3 regions of the Saccharopolyspora antiqui genome follow, and region 1 is predicted to be linked to each of the others. Evidence: riboswitches for the same ligand, from Rfam matches in the RefSeq annotation. Region 1 holds a riboswitch; each other region holds the start of a gene.
The links. A riboswitch is a leader RNA that binds a small molecule or an ion and turns the genes downstream of it on or off. The one in region 1 is predicted to bind thiamine pyrophosphate.

Region 1 (5,999 bases):
CTGCGGCCTGCGGCGCTGCGGAACCCGGCGACGCCGAAGGTCATCCCCCGCCGACCGACCAGCACCGAAGATCAGCCCACGCCGAGTGAATCCAAGGCCGAGTCCGAGGTGCAGGCCGAACCGGAGCAGGTCGAACCGGAGGAGCAGGTCGAGTCGGTGCGGGTCGCGCCGCAGCAGCGATCGGCGGAACCGATCGAGATGCCGGTGCTGCCCACCGACCTGTTCGAGAAGCACTTCGAGGCCAAGTTCAACCGGTCCCGCCAGCGGCTCGCCAAGCTGCGCAGCGAGATCAACAAGAACTGATTCGCCCCGTTGGCCGCAGGCTCGCCGCGATCACTCGTCGTCACCGGCGGATTGCTGCCGCTGCTTGCGGCGATCCGCCATGTAGAACGGCGCCGCCGCGAGTATCGGCACCAACATGCCCGTCAGCACGATCAGCAGAGAAGTGCCCACAGCCGCCTGAAACTCCGTCCACGGTGGGAAGATTCCTCGCCCGGACGGGCGTCTCGCTGAGAGAATCGCCGCACGGCGCTGATCGTTAGCGCAACCCAATGTGCGCCCAGTCACACCGCGTCGGCCCAGTCACACCGCGCCAGCCCCGTCACACCGCGTCGACCCCAGTCACATCGCGTCGGAGTTTCTTCCTGCCCCGACAACGGGTTTCGACGGCTAGTTCACCCAGCGCGCGGTGGGCCACGGCTCCTTGATCCAGGCGCTGTTCCAGAACAGCCACTCGTACTCGGTCGCGCGGGTGAACGCTTCGAGCATTCGCTCCCGCATCTCGTCATCGACGCTGCCCGCGACCCGGTCGGTGAGGTCGCGGGCGGCCAGCACCGCTTCGGCGAACTCGTCGTCGGCGTAGGTCTCGATCCACGCCCGGTAGGGGTGGCCTTCGGCGCCGCCGGTGGCCGCCAGGATCGTGGTGCCGACGTGCTGGTACACCCAGAAGCACGGCAGCAGCGCCGCCAACAGCACCGGGTAGGGCTCGGTCAACGCGGTCGCCCGCAGGTACGAGGTGTATGCCAGGCACGACGGCGAGGTGTCGATCCCGGCGATCTCGGCATCGGAGAGGCCGAACTCCGCGACGTACCCGGCGTGCAGCCGACGCTCCTCGATCAACGCGCCCTGCGACGCACCGGCCAGGAACGCGGCGTCCTCGGCGTCCTCGGCCCGCGTCGCGGCCGCCGCCAGGGCCTGCGCGAAACCGACCAGGTAGCGCGCGTCCTGCACGATGTAGAAGGCGAAGCGGTCCCGATCCAGCGTGCCGTCGGTGAGCGCGGCGTTGAACGGGTGCTCGACGATCGCCTGCTGCAGATCGACGGTGTGCGCCCAGGCCCGGGCGCAGAAACCATCAGCGGGCGGTGCGGCCAGCTTGCTCATCAGAACCTCTCGTTGGTCGTCGAAGCGATTTCCGCGCTGCGGGCCGGCAGATCCGGCGCGCCCGCCGCTCACCACCAGTGGTGGAAGTGGTGCACCGGGCCGTGGCCGTGGCCGACGTCCAGCCGATCGGACGCGCGCAGCGCCTCGGTCAGGTACTCCTTGGCTTCGCGCACCGCTTCGAGCCAGTCCGCGCGCTGCGGGCGCAGCGCGGCGATCGCGGCCGACAGCGTGCAACCGGTGCCGTGGTCATTGGTGGTCGCCACCCGCTCGCTGGCGAGGAACTCGGCGATCCCGTCGCCGTAGAGCAGGTCCACACTGGACTGCCCGTCGAGGTGGCCGCCCTTGAGCAGCACCTGCTTGGCACCCAGCCCGGCCAGCCGCTCGGCCTGCGCGGGCATGCCGTCGGGATCGGTGATCTCCGGCTCGCCCAGCAGGTCGGCGGCCTCCGGCAGGTTCGGCGTGATCAGATCGACCCGCGGCAGCAGCTCGTCGCGCAGCACGGCGACCGCCTCCGGCGCCAGCAGCCGATCGCCGCTCTTGGCCACCATGACCGGGTCCAGCACCACGTGCGGCGGCGCGTAGCGGTCGAGGACCCCGATGACCGCGCGGATCACCTCCGCGTTGGCCAGCATGCCGATCTTGACCGCGTCCACCCGCACGTCGTCGAGCAGCGTGACCAGCTGGGCGGTGACGAACTCCGGCGGGACCTCGTGCACCTCGGAAACCCCGGTGGTGGTCTGCGCCACCAGCGCGGTGATCACGGACATGCCGTAGGCGCCGTGCGCGGAGAAGGTCTTCAGGTCGGCTTGCACACCGGCACCACCGCTGGGATCGGTGCCCGCGATGGTCAGCACATTGGGAACCATGACGTCCCTCCGCTAGTACGAGCTAGGTCAGGTTCAACGGGTCTGTTCTCAGCCCGGCAGCCGGGCACCCCGCGTCACTCGCACCAACCTAACAACCGCAGGCGATCCAGGGCCATGCCCATCAATCGATCAATCCCACCACCGCGCCCGCGGTCAGCACCTCACCGGCCCGGACCTGGTGCCACAGGGTGCCGGTGGCCAAGGCCGAAACCCAACCGATCCGGCGGCCGAAACGGTCGTCGGCCACCCGGACCTCCGCCAACCGGTCGCCGACGTGCACCTGGCTGCCGTCCGCGGCCAGCCAGCAGACCAGCACCCCGCGCGCCGGAGGGCAGCCGGTCGGCTGCCGCCCCAGAGCCGGGAAATTCAACTCGGTCATCCCCGCCCCCTCGATGATCGCCCCAGCATTGCGCCAGGTGCCGCCGACGACAAGACCATTCGGCCGCAGCACCACCCCGATGGCGCAACGGGACAGCGATCGAATTCACACCGTGAAGACGCCCACTGGCAGCGAAGGTGAGCCTTCCTCGCGGACTAAGCTGGATTGCGATGGAAACCACTACCGATGCCCCCGGCTCCGCCCGTTCCCGTCGGCGACCGCGGCCCGAGGATCCCGCCCGCATCTGGGCCCCGCTGGCGAGCCTGACCGAAGCCGCCGTCGCGGCCGCCGGATCCGGGACCGTGGCGATCACCCGCGGGTTCGACCGCAACAGCAGGCAGCGCGCCAAGGCGCTGCGCGAGCTGCTGGGCCAGCGGGGCGTCGCGGCGATCGAGGTGACGCCAGCGCCGGGCAGCGACCGGCTGTTGGCCGACGCCCAGATCACCGCCGTGGTCAACCTGATCGGCGCCGGTTCGTGGCAGCCCTACCGGCTGGCCGCGAAGCTGCGCGCCCCGGTGCTGACGCCGAAACCCGGCGACCGCCCGGCCGAGGACGTCCAGCGCGATGTGATCGCCCTGGCCGGGGAAACGGGCCAGCGCGACGTCGCCATCTCGCACGTCGCCATCCGCTCCGAGGACCCCGCGGCCAGTCGGCTGACGCTGAGCTACCGGGGCGAGCAGCTCGCGGTTCCCGGCGGCTGGTTGACCGTCGAGTTGCGCGACGGTCAACTGCTGATCCAGGTCGGCGGCGTCAACTTCGCGGAGCAGACGATTACCACCGACCAGCTCCGGGTGGAGGCCTTCGACGCGCCGCACCGGCTGGTACGCGACGAGCTGCCGATCGCCGACTTCGAAGGCGCGGTCACCTTCACCGCAGAACCAGCAGGCCTGCGCATCTGTCCAGTCTGAGGCTCCGTTGCGGCGCGGCCGCGACATGATGCACCCTTGATGTGATCTAGACCATTTCTGGTGACCGATCCGGTGAAACGTCGTCACAGGTCTCCCGCCAGCCCGTCCCTCGATCAACACTGCGCGCGGGAGACAAGCGCGCGGACTGCACCAGGGAGGCTGGGAATCGTGGAGCCCACCAAGCAGTGGCACGTGAGCTGCCGCGATGTCGCAGGCAGACGTAGGGACATGTCGGTATTCGTCAACCAGGGCAGTGTGGTGGTCGTCGCGCCGCCCGGCGAAACAGCGGTGTTGTCCCCGTTGGAGGTCGGCAGACTGCGCGCGGCCCTGCGCGACGCGGTTGTGCAGGCCGCCGCGCAGGAATGAACTGGTCGGGAGCGGGCCGCTTCCGCGCCCCCGACCGGATCCGGAGGTGAGCACCTTGAGGCAACGGTTGGTGGCGCTGCTGGGGCGCGTGATACCGCCGCTGCACACCACGTTCGTACTGGTCAAGCAGGGGGTCATCGGCCCGGTCCGGCCGGACAAACTGCTGCGCATCGTGCTGGCCTGGCGCCGCTGGGGCCTCACCCCGCCGCTGGCCTTCGCCGTCGGCGCGGTGCGCCACCCCGACCGCCCCGCAGTGATCGACGAGCGCGCCGCGCTCAGCTATGCCGAGGTTTCGCAGCGCACCACCCGGCTGGCGGGCGGCCTGCGCAATCGCATCCCCCACGGCACCCGGATCGCGGCGCTGTGCCGCAACCACCACGGGCTGCTCGAAACGACCGTCGCCGCCGCCAAGATCGGCGTCGACGTGGTGCTGCTCAACACCGGTCTGAGCACCAAGCAGCTCACCGACGTGCTCGCCGCACAGCGGGTCGGGCTACTGGTGCTGGACGCCGAATTCCGCGACCGCCTGGCCGACCTGCCCGAAGACCTCGACGTCGTGCTGGCGTGGACCGACGGCGCCACCCGGCACACCACGCTGGAACACCTCATCGCCACCTCCCCGGCCCGGCAGCTGCCCCGGCCGACCCGGCATTCCCGGATGATCGTGTTGACCTCCGGCACCACCGGAACTCCCAAGGGCGCCCGCCGCCCCGACCCGCCGGGCCTGGCACCGGCCGCGGCGATCCTGTCCCGCGTGCCGCTGCGCAGCGGAGAACGGATGCTGATCAGCGCGCCGCTGTTCCACACCTGGGGACTCGCCGCCTTCCAGCTCGGCTCCGTGCTCGGCGCGACGCTGGTGCTGCGCCACAAATTCGACCCCGAACAGGCGCTGGCCGCGGTGCAACGCCACCGGTGCACGTCGATGTTCGCGGTGCCGGTGATGCTGCAACGCATCCTTGAACTCCCCGCGCGGACCCGAGCCGTGTACGACCACAGCTCGCTGCGCATCGTGGCGATCAGCGGTTCGGCGCTGCCAGCCGAGCTGGCCACCCGGTTCCGGCGCGCCTTCGGACCGGTGCTGTACAACCTCTACGGATCCACCGAGGTGTCGTGGGTGAGCATCGCCACGCCGCACGATCTGCGCGCCGCCCCCGGCACGGCGGGCCGACCGCCGCGCGGCACCACCGTGCGCATCCTCGACGACAACGGCGCCCCGGTGCGGCGCGGCACGACCGGACGGATCTTCGCGGGCAACGAAATGCTCTTCGAGGGCTACACCAACGGCAGCAACCGGGAGACCCGCGACGGCCTGATGTCCACCGGTGACCTGGGGCGCGTCGACGCCGCCGGTCGGTTGTTCGTCGTCGGCCGGGAGGACGACATGATCGTCTCCGGCGGCGAGAACGTCTACCCCAAGGAGACCGAGGACGCCATCTCCCGCGTGCCGGAGGTGTCCGAGGCGGCCGTCATCGGCGTCGACGACGCCGAGTTCGGGCAGCGCCTCGCGGCCTTCGTGGTGCTGCGCGAGGACGCCGAACTGGACGCCGAGCAGCTGCGCGAGCGGGTGCGCGGGCAGCTGTCGAAATTCGCCATGCCCCGCGATGTGGTGTTCCTCGACGAGCTGCCGCGCAACGCCACCGGCAAGGTCGTGCCGCGCGAGCTGCTGGACCGCCTGGACCGCTGACCGGCCTGGCTGCGCGAGCACGCTCCGCAGCGCGTTAGGCTGCCTCGGGTGAACGACCGTCTAGTGTGGATCGACTGCGAAATGACCGGTCTCGATCTCGGCAAGGACGCACTGATCGAGATCGCCGCCCTGGTCACCGATGCCGACCTGAACATCCTCGGCGAAGGCGTGGACATCGTCATCCACGCCGACGACGAGACGCTCGCCGCGATGCCCGACGTGGTGCGCGAGATGCACGACCGCTCCGGACTCACCGATGAGGTGCGCCGCTCCACGGTGGCCCTCGCGGACGCCGAGCAGCGGGTGCTGGAGTACGTCCGCCAGTACGTGCCCGAGGGCCGCTCCGCCCCGCTGGCCGGTAACTCCATCGCCACCGACCGCGGGTTCATCTCCCGCGACATGCCTCGGCTGGACGC
Region 2 (5,999 bases), on a different contig from region 1:
GAATGGCCGGGACCGTGCTGCTGGCGGCGGGAACGGTAGCAGCGCTGACCATGCCGGCCACCGCGACTGAAGAGACCGCGCCGACCCCGGCCAGCGCGACTCTGCTGGACGCGATGCAGCGTGACTTCGGGCTGACCCGGGACCAGGCCATCGAGCGGCTCGCCCAGGAGGCCGCCGCCAACCGCGCGGACCAGCAGCTGCGCGGCTCGCTGGCCGGGACGTTCGGCGGGTCCTACTTCGACGCCGAGTCCGGCAAGCTCGTCGTCGGCGTGACCGACCCGGCGCGCTTCGACGAGATCCGCGCGGCTGGCGCGGAAGCCAGGCAGGTCGACTTCACCATCGAGGAGCTCAACGGCGTCGTCGAAGGCCTCAACTCGTACAGCACGCTGGCTCCTGACGGGGTCTCCGGCTGGTACGCCGACGGCAGCGAGAACTCCGTTGTCGTCACCACCAGGCCGGGCACCGAGCTCCAGGCGGCGCAGTTCGTGCGGGCGGCCGGGGTCCTGGTGGACGCGGTCCGGGTCGTCGAGTCCCTCGAAGACCCGCGGACCTACGCCGACGTCATCGGCGGCAACGCCTACTACATCGGCAGCGGCAGCCGCTGCTCGGTCGGGTTCTCGGTGCAGGGCGGCTTCGTGACCGCCGGGCACTGCGGCAGCGAGGGCGACAGCACCTCGGAGCCCACCGGCCAGTTCGAGGGCTCGTCGTTCCCGGGCAACGACTACGGCTGGGTGGCGGTCGGCTCCGGCGAGACCCCGCAGCCGGCGGTGAACCGGTACGACGGCAGCACCGTCGGCGTCGCCGGCTCGTCCGAGTCCGCCGAGGGTGCGTCGATCTGCCGCTCCGGTTCGACGACCGGTTGGCACTGCGGTTCGGTCGAGGCCAAGAACCAGACGGTGCAGTACCCGCAGGGCACCGTGTCCGGCCTGACCCGCACCAACGTCTGCGCCGAACCCGGCGACTCGGGTGGCTCCTGGCTCTCCGGTGACCAGGCCCAGGGCGTGACCTCGGGTGGTTCGGGCAACTGCTCGTCCGGCGGCACGACCTACTTCCAGCCGGTGAACGAAATCCTCCAGGCCTACGGCCTGACGCTGCTCACCTAACCGGTCACCGGTACCGACAACGGTCGTGGGTGCCGCGATCACGGCAGGCGGTCGCGGAGGTTCCGCGCGGCCGCGCGGGGATCCTCGGCCTCGGTGATCGCGCGAACCACGACGATCCGCTGCGCACCCGCCTTGAGCGCGTCGTCGAGGTTGTCCGGGCCGATGCCGCCGATGGCGAACCACGGCCGACCGTGTCCCCGGTGCTCCGCGGCGTGCTCCACCAGATCCAGCCCGGCCGCCGGTCGACCCGGTTTGGTCGGCGTGGTCCACACCGGGCCGGTGCAGAAGTAGTCCACCCCCGGTTCGATGGCCGCGGCGTCGGCCTGCACCACGTCGTGCGTGGACCTGCCGATCGCGATGTGCTCTCCGACGATGCGCCGGGCGATCTCCACCGGCAGATCGTCCTGTCCGAGGTGCAGGATGTCGGCCTCGGCCGCCATGGCGATGTCCGCGCGGTCGTTCACCGCGAGCAGCGCACCGTGCCGCACGCAGGCCTCGGCCAGCACCTCCAGCGCGGCCAGTTCGTGGCGGGCTTCCAGCGGAGCGCCACTCGGGTTCTTGTCCCGCAACTGGATGATGTCGACTCCACCGTCGAGCGCGGCCTCCGCGAACTCCGCGAGGTCACCGCGCTCGCTGCGTGCGTCGGTGCACAGGTACAGCCGTGCCTCGCCGAGGCGAGCGCGGATGCCGAAACCGTCCAATCCAGGCATGTTCCACAGGGTAACTGCTGGCACCACCGCCGCCGGAGCGCACAGGTTCGTGAAACGAGTTCAGGGACAGGCACTGACGTCGAGATCCTCGCCCGGTACGGTGGACTCGGTGAGCACGGGAGTCCGGACACCGGGCTGAGAGGGGGCGTTGGCCCCGACCGTCGAACCTGATCCGGGTCATGCCGGCGCAGGGAGCGTGGAGTGTCTGAACAACGAACCGATCACGTCGTCGTAGTGGGCGGCGGCGTCATCGGCATGTCCGTCGCCTGGCGGGCGGCCGCCGCCGGACATCGCGTGCGACTCGTCGACGCCGAACCGGCATCCGGGGCGTCTTACGTGGCCGGTGGCATGCTGGCGCCGATCGCCGAGGCGTGGCCCGGCGAAGAAGAACTGCTGGAACTGGGTGCGGCGTCGCTGCGGCAATGGCCGACGTTCGCCGACGAGCTGAGCCGCGCCGCCGGGCTGCCTTCTGGCCTGCGCCGCGAGGGAACCCTCGTGGTCGGGGTCGACAGCGCCGACCGGGCCGAACTGGACAACCTGGCCGACTACCTCGCCAGGCTCGGCCGCACCGTCAACCGGCTGTCCAGCCGGGAACTGCGCCGACTCGAACCATCGCTGGGCCCGGCGGTGCGCGGCGGGCTCGAAGTGCCGGGTGATCTCGCGGTCGACAACCGGGTGGCGCTGCGCGCGCTGCGCGCGGCGGCCACCGCGGCGGGCGTCGAATTCGTCGCGGCGAAGGCGAAGAGCGTGCGGCCCGGCGCCGTGCAGCTCGAAGAATCCACTGTGGACTGCGACATGGTGGTGATCGCGGCCGGTGCGCATTCCGGTGCGCTGCATCCCGTGCTGCGGGACCGGATCCGGCCGGTGAAGGGCGAAATCCTCCGGCTGCGCGCGCGGGCCACGGCACTGCCGCCGCCGAGCCGCACGGTCCGCGGTCCGGTGCACGGCCGTCCGGTCTACCTCGTGCCGCGCGACGACGGCGGCCTGGTGCTCGGCGCCACCCAGTACGAAGTCGGCTTCGACACCGAGGTCACGGTGGGCGGGGTGCGCGACCTGATCGCCGACGCCGAGCAGCTGGTGCCGGGCATCTCTGAGTACCAGCTCGTCGAGGCCGCGGCCGGGCTGCGCCCGAGCACCGACGACAACCTGCCGGTGCTCGGCTGGTTGGAGCCCGGCGTGCTGGCGGCCACCGGGCACCACCGCGGCGGCTTCCTGCTCGCCCCGGCCACTGTCGACGCGGTGCTCGCCCTGCTGCGCGGCGAGGAGCCCGCCGCCGAGGTCAAGGTCGCCGATCCGAGTCGATGGGGAGGACAGCAGTGAACGTCGTGCTCAACGGGGAACCACGGGAGACCGCCACCGACGCCACGCTCGCATCGGTGCTGCGCGAATTCGGGGTGCCCGAGCGGGGAGTGGCCGTGGCGCTCGACGGCGCGGTGGTGCCCCGAGCCCAGTGGCCGGAGACCACGCTGCGCCCCGATGCCGCCATCGAGGTCCTCACCGCAGTGCAAGGAGGGTGACGTGACGCCGCCCCACCCGGAGGAGGGGTTTCCAACCCGAAAGGTTGCGGCCCAGCCCGAATCGACCCCTTGCGGGGCAACGGAGGCATACCGAACCACGGCACCGATACCCGCGCCGCCCGGAGTCGGCGGTCCCGTCGTTAGGAGACTCATGGACGACCCGTTGGTAATCGCCGACCGGAAGTTCGGCTCGCGACTGATCACCGGGACCGGCGGGGCGACGAACCTCGCGGTCCTGGAACGCGCGTTGATCGCGTCCGGAACCGAGCTGACGACCGTGGCGATGCGCCGCGCCGATGCCGGCGGCGGCACCGGGGTGCTCGACCTGCTGCGCAAGCTGGGCATCGAGGCGCTGCCCAACACGGCGGGCTGCCGGACGGCGGCCGAGGCCGTGCTGACCGCGCAGTTGGCCCGCGAAGCGTTGGAGACGAACTGGGTCAAGCTGGAGGTCGTCGCCGACGAGGACACCCTGCTACCCGATCCGGTCGAGCTGCTGGACGCCGCCGAGCAGCTGGTCGACCAGGGTTTCGTGGTGCTGGCCTACACCAACGACGATCCGGTGCTGGCGCTGAAGCTCGAAGAGGTCGGTTGCGCCGCGGTGATGCCGCTGGGCTCGCCGATCGGCACCGGCCTGGGCATCCGGAACCCGCACAACATCGAGATGATCGTCTCCCGGGCGTCGGTCCCGATCGTGCTGGACGCGGGCATCGGCACGGCCTCGGACGCGGCGCTGGCCATGGAACTCGGCTGCTCGGCGGTGCTCCTGGCCACCGCGGTCACCCGAGCCCAGGACCCGGAGCGCATGGCGGCGGCGATGCGAGCGGCGGTCGAAGCCGGTCGCCTGGCGTCCCTGGCGGGCCGAATCCCACAACGCTTCTGGGCCCAAGCCTCCAGCCCCGGCCACCCGACCCGGTGAGGTAGTTCCAAGCACGCGTCACCAGCACGAATGATGTTGCTGATTCCGCCGGTGGTGTAGCCTTTTGGCAGGAGTTCGGTGCCGTGGGCATCGGGCGAGTCGCACGGTCGGGTGCACCCGGGGCATACCGGGACCCCGGCCGTACGCATGCCATGGCTGATCAACACGAGGTTGGCACTTCGACTTCGTAGATGCGGTCATTCAGCAATTCCCGATAGCCGCTCATCCCCATGCGATCGGTTCGTACCGCGCCCGCAACGATGTCGGCTGCCCAAAGCAGCCGTTCCGACTTGCCAGGTAGATGCACCACGTGGAAACGGGCACCCGGGGGAAGGCTGAAGCGGGCCCCGCGGGCTGTGGCGATGTCTCGGGCATTGAGTGCCGTGGTGCGGCTTTCCAAGCACAACTCGTTGACACCGAAATCGTGCAACTCGACCACCAACCGGGTCAGGCATGCCGCGCGGGCACGTTCCTGACGTTTCAACGGCACCGGGGTTCCGACCGTGACAACGTGAAATCCGGGCAGGTCCGCAATGGCCTTCGTCGCGCTGCGCCGCTGCTGGGCATCCATGTCGTTCCAGTGCAGCTTCATTTTGGGGCGTTTCCCGCGCAGCCCCGCCAACGCAGTGCGCGCCACCTCATGAACACCAACGTCGAACACCACTGCAGCGAGCACGTAGAAACCTCCCGCTGAGGCTTCCAGCACGGATTCGTCGCCGAACGCGCTGAGTGTGATCATCTCACTGAGCGTAGCCGTCAGTGCCGACGGCCTCGGTGGGCGGTCAGCGGATGTGGAGGCGTTGGGGGCGGACGAAGGTGATCGTGTAGCTCTTCCACGGGCTGTCGTAGCCGAAGGTCCGGTCGATGGCCAGGCGGGCGTGCAGGGCGTTCTCGACCAGCGAGCTCGCCAGCAGTTCGGTGGCCGGGGCGCTGCCCTCCGGCACGTCCGGGATCCGCGCCGTCGGCTTGCCGGCCAGCAGGTCGTCCACCGCGCGCAGCGCCGGGACCGCGACCGCCTGTTCGGCCTCCGGCCGGAACGCGAGGGTCGCGACGTCCTGCCGCAACGCGTCGAGCGCGATGGCCGCCGCGCGGGTCGCGCGGTCGTCGTCGGTCTCCTCGCCGATCCCGTCGAGCAGCGCGGGCATGCCGAGCAGATCTTGGGTGCGCCGCAACGCGAGCACGTTCGCCGCCTGCAACGCCGCGGGCAGATCGACGCCCTGGCCAGCGGCGCGCACGCTGCGCAGCAGCTCCGACACCGACCACACCGTGGAGCGCACCGCGCCGCGCACGTCCGGCAGGATGCTGCTGGGCAGCACCAGATAGCTGACGTAGCCGACGATGAGCGCGATGGCCGCGCCGACCGCCGTGTTCGCCGCGAAGCTGATCGCCACGTTCACCGGCGGCCGCTCCAGCCGCAACGCCTGATCGACCACGGTCACCACGATCAGACAACCCAGCAGCGTCTGGTACTCGCCGCGCAACCGCGCCATGTTCAGCAACATGCCGCCGATCACCAGCGGTACCAATAGGAACGCGCCCGGCAGCAGGGTGATCAGCAACGCCAGCGCGGTCACGCCGAGCACCGCGCCCCCGGTGCGTTCCAAGGCGCCGGTCATGCTGTCGCGGGCCGCCGGTTGCAGCACCACGTACAGCGCGAGCAGCAGACCGGACGCCGACGGGTCGCGCAGCAGCAGGACGATCACCATGCCGATGGAGACCGCGAGCGTGCAGCGCAGCGCGTGCCGGAACAGCG
Region 3 (5,999 bases), on a different contig from region 1:
GAATGCCAACGCATGGCCCGCGACAAGACCGGGGCGCTGCTGGGCTGCGCGTGTGCGCTGGGCGCGTTGTTCGGCGGCGGCAAGGGCACGCAGATCACCCGGCTGCGCAGCTTCGGCGAGCGGCTGGGGCTGGCCTTCCAGCACGTCGACGATCTGCTGGGCATCTGGGGCGATCCGGCGATCACCGGCAAACCGGTGTTCTCCGACCTGCGCACCCGCAAGAAGACCCTGCCGGTGGTTTCCGCGCTGACCTCCGGCATGCCCGCCGGTCAGCGGCTGGCCGCCCTCTACCTCCGCGACCAGCCGCTGTCCGGCAGCGAACTGGCCCAATGCGCCGAGCTGATCGCCCTGGCCGGTGGCCGCACCTGGAGCCAGAACCAAGCCGACGAACTACTCGCCGCGGCCCTCAGCGACCTCCGCCGCTGCGACCCCAGCCCACGAGCAGCCGAAGAACTGAGCGCCCTGGCCCAACTGGTAACCCACCGCGACCACTAACCCCATTCCACCCATCCCGAGCGACGACTAGCGCCCGGCTCTCGTTCGAGTGAGGGGTGAAGGGCACCTTTGACCGGCTTAGTCGGTCGAAGGTGCCCTTCACTCGGTTATGGCTTGTGGGTGCGGCGGGTGGCTGTGCCGATTATCGCGGCTGCTATTGCTGCGGTTAGGAATGATGCGAGGGAGGCGCTGAGCCAGGTTGGTGGGGTGAAGGTGAGGAGGGCTTGGAGGTTGGTCCAGAGGTCCGTCCACCAGCCGAGTTCGCCGGGGTTGATCAGCTGGAACACCACGAAACCCAGCAGCCAGGCCACCAGCATCCCCCACCGGGACGGGGCGTGCGCGGACAGGTCCCAGCTCTGGCGGCGGCCGGGCAGGAAGTAATCCACCGCCAGCACCCCGAACAGCGGCACGAAAACCGATCCGATCAGCAGCAGGAAGTTCGAGAACTGGGCGATGTCCAGGGTCAGCGCCAACAACGTCGTCACCACACCGACGGCCACGCTCAGCACCCGACGATCCGTGCTGGGCCGCAGGTTCTGGATCGACACCGCCGTCGAGTAGGTGTCGGCGAAGGACTGGTCCACCTCGCGCAACACCAGGATCCCGAAGAAGATCACCCCGAGCGGCACCGCGAGCAGCGGATCGAACGCCTTGTCCGCATCGCCGCCGACCAACGCCAACCCGAGCAACCCCAACAGGTAGCAAGCGATCTGGGTGACCGAATAACCCACCGTGGCAGCGGTGAACGCGCCAGCCGCGGACTTCGAGTGCCGCGAGTAGTCCGAGGCGACCGGGATCCAGGACACCGCGACCGCCAGCGCGGCGTCCGCACCGGGCCAAAACCCTTGCCAGGAACCATTGTTCAGCTCCGGCAGCGGGTGGCGCAGCAGTTGGACGAAGAAGTACACCATCGCGATCGCCACCGCGATGCTCACGTAGCGGCGCAACAACCGCAGCGCACCGAGCGGGCGCAGCGTGAGCGCGGTGGTCAGCACCCCGGCCACCAGCACGTACAGCCACTGCGGACCGCCGCCGAACAACGCCGCCGTACCCTGCGCGATCACCAGCAGCTCGAAGGTGCCCCAACCGACCAGCTGCAGGATGTTCAGCACGGTCGGCAGGTACGACAGCTTGGTGCCGAAAAGCCCGCGCAGCAACATCATCGACGGCGCCCCGGTGCGCGCACCGGGAATCGCCGCGATGCCGACCATGACGCTGCCCAGCACGGTCCCGACCACGCACGCCACCACCGCGGCGAGGAACGACAACTGCGGCACACCGCTGGGGGCGAGCACGGCCAGCGCGCCGCTGAAACCGAGCAGGCTGACCCCGAGGTTGCCCCAGAACGCGCCCTGGTCGAGCACACCGAGCGTCTTGGGTGCGGGTTCGTCGAGAGTGTGCGGAACTTCGGAACGATCGACATCAAGGGCCATCAACAGCTCCCTACGCCGGAATTACCCGGACAGGTTCAGCGGTCGGTGGCGCGTGTGGTGCCACCCTCTCAGCCCGGTGCGCCCGAGCTCCCGCGTGGATAGTTCGGCGACACCCTACCCCGCCGAATCCGGCGATGTCAGACCGGTCCGGGGAAATCGTCTCCGACAGCGGAAATCACGAAGACCGGCCGCGCAGATCGTCAAGACGTTCACCTTGGCGCGCACCAGGATCGCGGAGCCCTGGTCGCCCAGTGGATCCCGGGCCGCGTCGACTTCAGGAGTGGCCGCACCGGGTCAACTGCAACTCTCAGCTCTTGCGGCCGACGGCTCCGTACAGCCAGCCGGTGGCTTCCGGTCCCGGGTCGATCGGGTCGGGCTGCCAGCCGTCGATGGTGACCAGACCTGGGTCGACGAGGTCGAAGCCGTCGAAGAAGCGGCCGATCTCGGTGTGGTCGCGGAAGTAGATGGGGGTCGGGGTGGCCGCGTAGACCGACTCGATCTGAGCGACCGCGTCCGGTGATTTGTCATCCGTGGTGACGTGGGTGGCCGCGATGTGACTGCCGGAAGCCAGGACGGCGCGCAACTGGCCCATGACCGCGGGACGTTCCTCGACCGTCAGGAAGTGCACCATGGCGATCATGAGCACGGCGACGGGTTCGTCGAAGTCGATCAGCCTGGCCGTCTCGGGATGTTCGAGCACTTCGGCTGGGCGGTGCATGTCGGCGGTGACCACGGTGGTGTTGTCGTCGGAGGCCAGCAGGGCGCGACCGTGCGCGAGAACGATCGGGTCGTTGTCGACGTAGACCACGCGGGCATCCGGGTTGATCTCCTGCGCGATCTCGTGCGTGTTGCCGACGGTGGGCAGACCCGAGCCGATGTCGATGAACTGCTTGACCCCTTGGCGGGCCATGTACCGCACCGCGCGCCGCAGGAACGCCCGGTTCTCCTGGGCGAGCTGGCGGATTTCCGGCATGGCCTGGGCCACCCGCTCGACGGCGTCGCGGTCGACCTGGTAATTGTCCTTGCCGCCCAGGTAGTAGTCGTACATCCGCGCGACGCTGGGCCTGTTCATGTCGATCGACGACAAACCGGAATCGTCCTGCCGTTCCATGACAGCGCCTCCATCCGTTTCCTGATGATCACCTTAGTGGCAATCCCGTTGCTTCGGGGAGACGGATCCCGCAGCGCCGAGCACGACAGCCATTGACTTCGACCTAGGTATAGCTCCTAGCCTCGACACGTCGCGGAAACGACGAGGAAAGCGAGCGAGATCATGGCTGTTCAGCTGAACCACACGATCGTCGCAGTCACCGACAAGGTCGCCTCCGCCAGGTTCCTGGCCGACCTGCTGGGGCTGCCCGAGCCGGAGCCCTTCGGCCCGTTCATCTGCGTGCAGACCAGCAACGACGTCACCCTGGACTACCTGGAGACCGACGGCGAGATCACTTCGCAGCACTACGCGTTCCTGGTCAGCGAGGCGGAGTTCGACGAGATCTTCGGGCGGATCAAGGCGCAGGGGCTGGCGCACTGGGCCGACCCGGCGCACCGGGAACCGGGGCAGATCAACACCCGTGACGGCGGGCGCGGCGTCTACTTCGACGACCCCAACGGCCACATCCTGGAGATCCTCACCCGACCCTACGGCAGCGGCCAATGACCGGGTTTCTCCTGGTCAGACGCGTACATCTGGCACACGGCTGAAGCACACCGAGCGGCGTCCGACGACTTGCGGCGTCGCGGGCACCAACACGTCGTGCGGCGCTTCGCCGCGCAGCTGCGCCAGCAGCGCTCCGACGGCCGCCTGGCCCAGGTCCTGCACCGGCATCGCCACCGTGGTCAGCGGTGGCTCCAGGTAGTCGGCGAAGGGCAGGTCGTCGTAGCTGATCACCGACACGTCCTCGGGGATGCGCCGCCCGCTCTGCCGGATCGCGTGCACGACCCCGACGGCCTGGCTGAACATGCTGACGTAGATGGCCGTCAGCTCCGGGTGCTCGGCGAGCAGCCGAATGGCGGCCGCCGCCCCACCCGCCCCGGTGAACTCACCGCGCGACATCGACCCCACCAGTTCGTGCGCCCGCATTTCCTGGTGGAAGCCCCGTTCCCGGCCCTGCGACGGCTCGATCTCGGCAGGTCCGGCCACGTGGCCGATGGCCCGATGGCCGTGCGCGAGCAGATGCCGCACGGCCGCCGCGCTGGCCTGCGCGCCGTCCATCAGCACGTTGCGCCCGGAGCCCGGCACGCCACGGTTGACGAACACGTGCGGCACGTCGGCCAGCGTCGGTTCGGCCAGCAACGGGTGATCTGGGCGCGCCGAGGCGATCAGCAGCCCGTCGACCCGACCGGCCGCGACCAGCTCGGTGATCGATTCGTCGGCTTCGGTCCCCTCGGCGTCCTCGGTGACCAGCACGACGTACCCGGCCAGCCGGGCGCACCGGTAGGCGCCGCGCAGGATCCGCGCGTAGACCGGGTTCGTCAGGTCCGGGATCAGCATCGCGATGGCCCGCGCGCTGGAACCGGCCAGGGCGCGGGCGCCCGCATGCGCGCGGTAACCGAGCTCCGCGGCGGCGGCCAACACGCGCCGCCGGGTCTCCGGCCGCGCCGACAGCGTCGGATCGTCGTTGAGCACCCGGGAGACGACCGACTTGGTCACCCCGGCCCGCTCGGCGACGTCGACCAGCCGGGCCCGTCCCTGCCGATTCGTCACGCCGCCGACCATAGCAGCGGAAAACCGGTCTCCTGTTGGTCAGACCTTGACATCGCGGGTCCTGGGCGGCATAGGCTGCGGCAGCGAAAACCGGTTTTCTCCGCACCATCGAAACGGCGCATCCACACTGGACAACTCGGGAGGACCCCGCACGATGAACGAGGTTCGCACGGCGATCGTCACCGGTGCCGGTTCCGGCATCGGCTACGCCACCGCGGTCAAGCTCGCCACCTCCGGCTACCGGATCGTGGCCGTGGACATCGCCGCCGAAGGCACCGAGCGCGCCGCGACGGCGGTGGCCGAAGCGGGATCCGAGGCGCTGCCGGTCGCGTTGGACGTGCGCGACGCCGCGGCCTTCGAAGCCGCGGTGCGGCGCGCCGAGCAGCACTTCGGCGCCGCCCCGAAACTGCTGGCCAACATCGCCGGGGTCGGCGTCGCGGCGACGCTCACCGAGACCAGCCGCGAGGATTGGGACACCGTCCTCGGCATCAACCTGACCGCGTTGTTCGAGACCTGCCGGATCGTGCTGCCCCGGATGCTGGCGACGGGTGGCGGCTGCATCGTCAACGTCGCCTCGGTGGCGGGCGTGGTCGGGGTCCGCAACCGGGCCGCCTACTGCGCGTCCAAGGCCGGGGTGATCGGGCTCACCCGCTCCATCGCGGTCGACTACGCGCACCAGGGCGTCCGTGCCAACGCGATCTGCCCCGGCACGGTGGCCAGCGAATGGATCGGCAAGATCCTGGCCGATGCGCCCGATCCGGAGGCCGCGCGGCAGGCGATGGAGCAACGCCAGCTCGACGGCCGGATGGGCAGCCCCGAAGAGGTCGCGGCGGGCATCGCGTTCCTCGCCGGGGACGAGGCGAGGTTCGTCAATGGCAGCGCCTTCGTCATGGACGGTGGCATGACCGCCATCTGAGGCGCTGCGTGGCGATTTCGCCCGCCGTCCACTGCCGCACGGACCAGCGCCGGGGCGGTGGAGGGGATGGGATCCCGGGACGAATCCGGTTAGAGTCTGGTCAGACCACCTGCCCGGACTGTTATGCAGAGGAACGCAATGCAACTCGTGAGGTCTTCCCGTCGGCGGGCGGCCGGTCGTGGCTGACTCGGTGCAGGTGCGCTTGGCCTACGGCCGGACCGGTCTGGACGTCGAACTGCCGCGCGAGCAGACCACGGTCGTCGAGCCGCAGTTCCGGCCCGGCGCCGCCGACCAGCGCGCCATGCTGCGCAAGGCCCTGCGGAACCCGGTAGCGGGACCGCCGCTGCGGGATCGGGTGCGGCCGGGCCAGACGGTGGCGGTGTCGCTGTGCGACAGCACCCGGCCACAGCCCCGGCACCTGATGATCCCGGCGCTGCTCGACGAGTTGGAC

Region 2: another riboswitch for thiamine pyrophosphate. It lies ahead of thiO (glycine oxidase ThiO); the one in region 1 lies ahead of thiD (bifunctional hydroxymethylpyrimidine kinase/phosphomethylpyrimidine kinase).
Region 3: another riboswitch for thiamine pyrophosphate. It lies ahead of ACTWQN_RS36505 (purine-cytosine permease family protein); the one in region 1 lies ahead of thiD (bifunctional hydroxymethylpyrimidine kinase/phosphomethylpyrimidine kinase).

What each region holds. Positions count from the first base shown of each region.
Region 1 covers NZ_JBQQBO010000040.1:25,707-31,705, reverse strand. Annotated here, with positions in the region: gene ACTWQN_RS36335 (hypothetical protein) at 1-303, shown strand, start outside; gene tenA (thiaminase II) at 670-1,380, opposite strand; gene thiD (bifunctional hydroxymethylpyrimidine kinase/phosphomethylpyrimidine kinase) at 1,449-2,246, opposite strand; TPP riboswitch at 2,234-2,328, opposite strand; gene ACTWQN_RS36320 (hypothetical protein) at 2,368-2,625, opposite strand; gene ACTWQN_RS36315 (hypothetical protein) at 2,796-3,533, shown strand; gene ACTWQN_RS36310 (hypothetical protein) at 3,762-3,899, shown strand; gene ACTWQN_RS36305 (AMP-binding protein) at 3,946-5,583, shown strand; gene orn (oligoribonuclease) at 5,632-5,999, shown strand, end outside.
Region 2 covers NZ_JBQQBO010000019.1:84,303-90,301, reverse strand. Annotated here, with positions in the region: gene ACTWQN_RS26640 (alpha-lytic protease prodomain-containing protein) at 1-1,103, shown strand, start outside; gene thiE (thiamine phosphate synthase) at 1,142-1,813, opposite strand; TPP riboswitch at 1,919-2,024, shown strand; gene thiO (glycine oxidase ThiO) at 2,015-3,133, shown strand; gene thiS (sulfur carrier protein ThiS) at 3,130-3,330, shown strand; gene ACTWQN_RS26620 (thiazole synthase) at 3,482-4,246, shown strand; gene ACTWQN_RS26615 (hypothetical protein) at 4,407-4,985, opposite strand; gene ACTWQN_RS26610 (FUSC family protein) at 5,029-5,999, opposite strand, start outside.
Region 3 covers NZ_JBQQBO010000041.1:20,424-26,422, forward strand. Annotated here, with positions in the region: gene ACTWQN_RS36500 (family 2 encapsulin nanocompartment cargo protein polyprenyl transferase) at 1-495, shown strand, start outside; gene ACTWQN_RS36505 (purine-cytosine permease family protein) at 603-1,928, opposite strand; TPP riboswitch at 1,919-2,032, opposite strand; gene ACTWQN_RS36510 (SAM-dependent methyltransferase) at 2,236-3,039, opposite strand; gene ACTWQN_RS36515 (VOC family protein) at 3,202-3,585, shown strand; gene ACTWQN_RS36520 (LacI family DNA-binding transcriptional regulator) at 3,601-4,632, opposite strand; gene ACTWQN_RS36525 (SDR family NAD(P)-dependent oxidoreductase) at 4,787-5,548, shown strand; gene larA (nickel-dependent lactate racemase) at 5,727-5,999, shown strand, end outside.